Regions from separate parts of the Bacillus sp. K7 genome, predicted to be linked through region 1. Evidence: riboswitches for the same ligand, from Rfam matches in the RefSeq annotation. Region 1 holds a riboswitch; each other region holds the start of a gene.
What was found. A riboswitch is a leader RNA that binds a small molecule or an ion and turns the genes downstream of it on or off. The one in region 1 is predicted to bind S-adenosylmethionine.
Positions count from the first base shown of each region.

Region 2: another riboswitch for S-adenosylmethionine. It lies ahead of M1D98_RS05780 (bifunctional homocysteine S-methyltransferase/methylenetetrahydrofolate reductase); the one in region 1 lies ahead of M1D98_RS18840 (5-methyltetrahydropteroyltriglutamate--homocysteine S-methyltransferase).
Region 3: another riboswitch for S-adenosylmethionine. It lies ahead of metN (methionine ABC transporter ATP-binding protein MetN); the one in region 1 lies ahead of M1D98_RS18840 (5-methyltetrahydropteroyltriglutamate--homocysteine S-methyltransferase).

Region 1 covers NZ_CP096406.1:3,684,576-3,686,775, reverse strand. Annotated here, with positions in the region: gene M1D98_RS18840 (5-methyltetrahydropteroyltriglutamate--homocysteine S-methyltransferase) at 1-899, opposite strand, end outside; SAM riboswitch class I at 977-1,083, opposite strand; gene M1D98_RS18835 (5-methyltetrahydropteroyltriglutamate--homocysteine S-methyltransferase) at 1,152-2,200, opposite strand, start outside.
Region 2 covers NZ_CP096406.1:1,156,786-1,158,985, reverse strand. Annotated here, with positions in the region: gene M1D98_RS05790 (CvfB family protein) at 1-90, opposite strand, end outside; gene M1D98_RS05785 (YajQ family cyclic di-GMP-binding protein) at 189-680, shown strand; SAM riboswitch class I at 786-903, shown strand; gene M1D98_RS05780 (bifunctional homocysteine S-methyltransferase/methylenetetrahydrofolate reductase) at 994-2,200, shown strand, end outside.
Region 3 covers NZ_CP096406.1:3,052,788-3,054,987, forward strand. Annotated here, with positions in the region: gene metN (methionine ABC transporter ATP-binding protein MetN) at 1-1,017, opposite strand, end outside; SAM riboswitch class I at 1,123-1,229, opposite strand; gene M1D98_RS15660 (SCP2 sterol-binding domain-containing protein) at 1,344-1,688, opposite strand; gene M1D98_RS15665 (thioredoxin family protein) at 1,796-2,116, opposite strand; gene M1D98_RS15670 (toprim domain-containing protein) at 2,118-2,200, opposite strand, start outside.

The DNA of each region.
Region 1 (2,200 bases):
TTCACATAACGGAGCGGTTCAAAGCCTCCTGAACGTGAATCATCGTATTCCAAGAACAGGCCGTCAAGATTCAAACCGTCAAAAATGGTTTCAGCTGCTGCGTCATAACCGCCTTCAGCTGTCCAAGTGGACTGGAAGTTGCCGCGGCAAATGTGCATTGTCACCGTCAGGTCATCCGGGCGGTCCGCAATCGCGTCGTTAATGGATTTTGCAAACAGCTGGCGAAGCTCGTCAGGCGTTGTTCCGAAGGCTTCAATTTGTTTTAAGCCTTTTTCAGATAAGAAAACAGCCCATGCTGTATCATCAAGCTGCAGGTAGCGGCAGCCTCTGTCATAAAACGCTTGAATGGCTTTTTTATATGCTTTGGATACATCGTGCTGGAAAAGCTGATAGTCGTTTTTGTATGCGTCCTTTTCAAGCTTTCCGCGGAAAAACAGCATATTTGGGCTTGGGATCGTCATTTTTGGTGTCGCATCACCGGCAATGCTATGGAGGAAAGAGTAATCTTCAAGCATTGGGTGAGTTGAAAAGTCGATATCACCTGTGACTTTAATGCCGCGTGCTTTTGTCTGTACGTTATGGAATTGAATGCCTTGCTCAGGAATAAACGGCTCAACCCCATCCAGATTTTCCAAGAAATCGAAATGCCACCACGCCCTGCGGAATTCACCGTCTGTCACGATGTTCAGGCCGGTTTCCTTCTGTTTTTCCACAATGCGGATGATTTCATCGTTTTCAATTTGGCGGAGCTGCTCAGCTGTAATCTCGCCAGCCGCTTTTTGCAGACGCGCTTTTTTAACGGGCTCAGACCTCAGCAGGCTTCCAACTTGATCCGCGCGAAACGGCGGCTTTTTTCTTTGGAGTGAATTTTGTTCTGTGTGTGTTGTTTGTTGTGGCATGTTGTCCATTCCTTCTTTCCATTCGAATATAAAAAAGCTCTTCCTTGGGATAAGGAAGAGCTTGTGTGACAATCTCAACCTTATCTTTAAGAGCAATCATTGCTCTAAAGGATTTAGCACCATTCTGTTAAACAGCGGTTGCCGGGTATCGCAGGGCCAGTCCCTCCACCTCTCTTGATAAGGAAAACCTTTTTATGAAATTTTCTGATGATATCTATTATTCACACATTTTCTGTTTCTGTCAATGATAGATTATCTCCACACATCGTTGGCGATGTCGATGACGTGGCGCAGCTTTGCCCATTGCTGCTCTTCTGTCAACAGATTGCCTTCTTCCGTAGAGGCGAAACCGCACTGCGGGCTGAGGCACAGCTGGTCCAAGCTGACAAAGCGCGCCGCTTCATTGATTCGGCGCTTCACATCCTCGGGATTTTCCAACTCGCCGTATTTTGATGTAATCAAGCCGAGCACAATTTGCAGATCCTTGCGTTTCACGAAACGGAGCGGATCAAAATTTCCTGAGCGGTCATCATCATATTCCAAGAACAGGCCGTCTAAGTGTAAGCCGTCCAAAATCGTTTCCGCTACAGCGTCATAGCCTCCTGATGCCGCCCAAGTCGACTTGAAGTTGCCGCGGCAAATGTGCATTGTGATTGTTAAATCATCAGGCCGGTCTGCCACTGCATCGTTAATCGTTTTGGCGAACAAGGCAGGCAATGTCTCAGGATCGCCGCCGAGGGCACGAACGACCTCTCTGCCTTTTTCCTCAAAGAAGAGAGACCATGACGTGTCATCTAGCTGAAGGTAGCGGCATCCAGCGTCATAGAAGGCGTTGATTGCTTTTTTGTACGCTTGGGCCAGATCATGAAAGTATTCCTCTTGGTCGTCATAAATTCCTTTATCGGCCTTTTCACCGAAAAACAGCATATTCGGGCTCGGAATCGTCAGCTTTGGTGTCGCATCGCCGGCAATCTTATGTAAAAATTGATAATCGGCAAGCGCTGGATGGTTCGTAAAATCGAGTTTTCCCGTCACTTTGATGCTGCGTGCTTTTGTTTTTACATTATGGAATTGAATCCCTTCAGCCGGGATGAACGGCTCCACACCGTCAAGCCCTTCGAGAAAATCATAATGCCACCAGGAACGGCGGAATTCACCGTCTGTTACCACATCGAGCCCGATTTCTTTTTGTTTTTCCACAATGCGGCTGATTTCCTTGTTTTCGATCTCACGAAGCTGTTCCGCCGTGATCTCGCCGGCCGCTTTTTTTAACCGGGCTTCTTTCACCGGAGCGGAGCGCA
Region 2 (2,200 bases), 1.4 Mb from region 1:
TTGGTGATCTATACTCAAGGTTAGTTGCTGCCCTGGTCTCATGCTATCGTCCTTCCTGTTCCGCTTGTTTTCCGCGGATTCTGTTAACATTTTTTCCAATCATCACAAATTGATTCTTTGTTCTGTTGGAAGTTTCTCTTTATTCTACTATAATCAACTCATAAGTTAAATGTTATGGAGGTTTTCATATGGCAAAAGAAAGTTCATTTGATATTGTATCCAAGGTCGAGTTGCCTGAAGTGCAAAACGCGATCCAAATCGCACTCAAGGAAATCAGCACACGCTATGACTTTAAAGGCAGCAAAAGCGATATTACTTTAGATAAAGAGGAGCTTGTCCTCGTTTCTGATGACGAATTTAAATTAAGCCAGCTGAAAGACGTGCTGGTCAGTAAATTGATTAAGCGAAACGTGCCGACAAAAAACATTGATTACGGCAAGATTGAAAGCGCGTCAGGCGGAACGGTGCGCCAGCGCGCCAAACTTGTTCAAGGCATTGACAAGGATAATGCCAAAAAAGTTAATGCGATCATCAAAAACTCCGGATTGAAAGTAAAGTCACAAGTGCAGGATGATCAAGTTCGTGTAACCGGTAAAAACAAGGATGATCTGCAGCAGATTATCACAGCAGTGAGAGGCGCAGATTTGCCAATTGACGTTCAATTTATAAATTTCAGATAAATTTTCTGAATCCTATTGATTATTGTCTTTATTTTCGGTAAATTTGGAGAAAGGGAAAAAGCCCCGCAGCTTTTGGCATTTCCTTATACGAAAACTTCATATCCGTTCTTATCAAGAGAAGCAGAGGGACTGGCCCGACGAAGCTTCAGCAACCGGTGTAATGGCGTTCAGCCATGACCAAGGTGCTAAATCCAGCAAGCTCGAACAGCTTGGAAGATAAGAAGAGACAAAATCACTGACAAAGTCTTCTTCTTAAGAGGACTTTTTTTATTTCTCTTTTTTCCTTGCTGAATGTGAATAAAGGAGGCAGACAATGGGACTTTTAGAAGATTTGCAAAAACAGGTGTTAATCGGTGACGGCGCCATGGGGACGCTCCTCTACTCCTACGGCATTGACAGGTGCTTTGAGGAACTCAACATTTCAAAGCCGGAGGAAATTCAGCGCATACATAAAGCGTACGTTGAGGCTGGAGCCAATATCATTCAAACAAATACGTACGGAGCCAATTATATTAAATTATCCAGGCACGGGCTTGAGGGTGACATTAAAAAAATGAATCAGGAGGCAGTGAAGATTGCGCGGGCTTCAGCAGGCGATGCGTACATTTTGGGGACAATGGGCGGCATCCGCACATTTAATAAAAACGCGTACAGCCTTGACGAAATCAAACGCAGCTTTCGCGAGCAGCTGTACCTGCTCCTGCATGAACAACCGGACGGCTTGCTGTTGGAGACGTATTATGATTTAGAAGAAGCCCGTGAAGTGCTGAAAATTGCGCGCAAAGAGACCGCCCTTCCGATTATGCTTAACGTCTCCATGCACGAGCAAGGTGTACTGCAGGACGGGACACCGCTTTCTGAAGCATTGCGGTCAATCGCGGATCTCGGGGCTGATATCGTCGGCATTAACTGCCGGCTCGGCCCTTATCACATGATTGAAGCGCTAAGCGAAGTGCCGATTTTTGATGATGTGTTTTTATCCGTTTATCCGAACAGCAGTCTTCCTTCGCTGGAAGAGGGACGGCTCGTCTATGAAACAGACGACACATATTTTCAAAACAGCGCCTTAGAATTCCGCAAGCAAGGCGCGCGGATTATCGGCGGTTGCTGCGGCACCACGCCAAATCACATTCAGGCAATGGCGGAAGCGGTTGGCGGGCTTGCCCCCATTACTGAAAAAGAAGTCAAAGTCCCTGCTAAAGAATGTATTTCTGTTCAGCATGAGCGGACAGAGCCCGGTTTAAATGAGATCGCAGTTGAAAAACGCTCCATCATCGTAGAGCTGGACCCGCCGAAAAAATTGAGCTTTGATACGTTTTTGTCCGCCGCTGCCGAATTGAAAGAAGCAGGAATCAACGCCCTGACGCTCGCCGACAATTCTCTGGCTACTCCGCGAATCAGCAATGTTGCCTGCGGCGCTCTTGTGAAGCAGCAGCTCGATATGCGCTCCCTTGTCCATATTACATGCCGTGACCGAAACATTATCGGCTTGCAGTCACATTTAATGGGCCTTGATACGT
Region 3 (2,200 bases), 630 kb from region 1:
CGTGATCACCTCTGCTTTTACCTGTTTGTCATTAATGAACCGGATCACGTTTTGCACTTCTTCCTCGTCACCGTCAATGTGGATGAACAGTGAACCGTAAGCTCCATCCTTCGTTTGCGAAATTTTCCCTTGCAAAATATTGACGCTGACATTAAAGTTTCTGATCATCTCTGTAATCAGAGGCTGTTCAGCCGAATCACCGACAAATGTGAGCTGAACCGTTTTTCCTGATGCTGTTTCATCAAGAAGGTGCTGAAGCGTTTCTTTCGTTTCTTCCGGCTCTGTCACCTGCTGAACAAACCGTTTTGTCATGTCTTCTTTCGGGTTTTTGAAGACATCAAGAACTTCGCCTTCTTCCACAACCTTTCCGTTTTCCATGACAGCGACTCTGTTGCAGATTTTGCGGATCACATGCATTTCATGCGTGATCAGCACAATTGTCAAACCGAGTCTATCATTAATATCGGACAATAGATCCAAAATTGAATCAGTCGTTTGCGGATCTAATGCTGATGTCGCTTCATCACAAAGGAGAACCTTCGGATTGTTTGCGAGCGCTCTGGCGATTCCGACACGCTGCTTTTGTCCGCCGCTCAGCTGAGAAGGATAAGATTTTTCTTTTCCTTCTAAACCTACCAGTTTAATCAGTTCATTGGCGCGCTTGATACGCTCGTTCTTTTTCACCCCGGCAATTTCCAGAGGAAACATGATATTATCTCTGACCGTCCGCGACCACAGCAAATTGAAATGCTGGAAAATCATGCTGATGTTATGGCGTGCTTTTCTTAACCCGCGTCCGTTTACTTCATTAATCTTGGTTCCCGCTACTTCCACGGTTCCTGAGGTTGGTTTCTCAAGGCCGTTCAGCAGACGGATTAAGGAACTTTTTCCAGCTCCGCTATATCCTATAATTCCAAAAATCTCACCTTTTTTGATGGAAAGCGAGACATTTTGGACAGCATTGACATCTCCATGTTTCGACTTATAGACTTTTGAAACATCTTGAAGATTGATCAAAGCAATCACCTGCCTTAACACTATTCTAAGAAATCTTCCGGGATTTTCTGCAAAAGAAAAACCTTTCTGCACATGTGAGCAGAAAGGCTTATATAAAACGCCTTTCTCTCATCTTTCAAAGCTGAACGCTTCGTGTGAATTGGCACCATTTCAACAGCGTTGATGGTTGCCGGGCTTCATAGGGCACTTCCCTCCACCTCTCTTGATAAGAGAAATATATAGTCTTTTTCGTCCGGAAATTCTTAATGTAGAATAGCATGGCGGATGTTTGCATGTCAATAAAATAAATGATGTCAACTTTTACTATTATAATAATTTGCTATTTTTTAATTCTTTGCAATCCTCTGAAAAAAACCATTCGTCAGCCAGAGAATCGCTTCTAGCTTTAACAGGGCTCTGAAGGACCCCTTAACTTTCAGGCTTCCGCTCTGAATCAGATGCTGAAGGGAAATATCTCCGTGCAATAAATGAATGATTTCGGATTGGTTTCCGTAAAAGGTCAGGTTGGACGTTTGGCGCTGAGAAATTTCTTTCATTTCTCCCTGTTCGTTTATTGAGACGGTTAAGGCTTCTGTTTCTCCTTGGAAGGTAATGAGCAATGTTGAAGCGCTCAAAAGGGGTCTTAAAAACAGATGCTGATACTCATCTTCTAAAACTTCCGCTTTCTCCATATGTACAACCTCCTATTTGTTGGTCATACATAGACATTTCTCTCTTTAGCATATGAACCCCTTTATAAAACGAACGACAATTTCATTGGAATGCGCTGAGAAATATGTCATAAATAGGATGCGGAAGATGATTTTTGTTTTATCAGCTCATATAAATAAGAAACGGAATGAAACGCATATCCTCTTTCGACCACTTTTCCGCCTTTAAACAGCAGAAAACAAGGAACGCTCTCAATTTGATACGCTTTTGCGAAAGTCGGAGAATAATTGACATTGTTTTGATAGAAGGCGACATCAGGGAGCATTTCTTTCACGACTGTCAGCATTTTGCTTGCAAGCTGGCAAGTGCCGCAAAATGGAGTATATAAATATAGAAGATACACATCATCAGAAATGTGCTCAAGTTCATATTCCTGGAGTTCTTTCATGCTATACACCTCGGGGCTTTCTTTCAAGAAAAATAGTATGGACATTCAAATTCGCGCGCAGCAATACAGAGGCGACATGGTGTC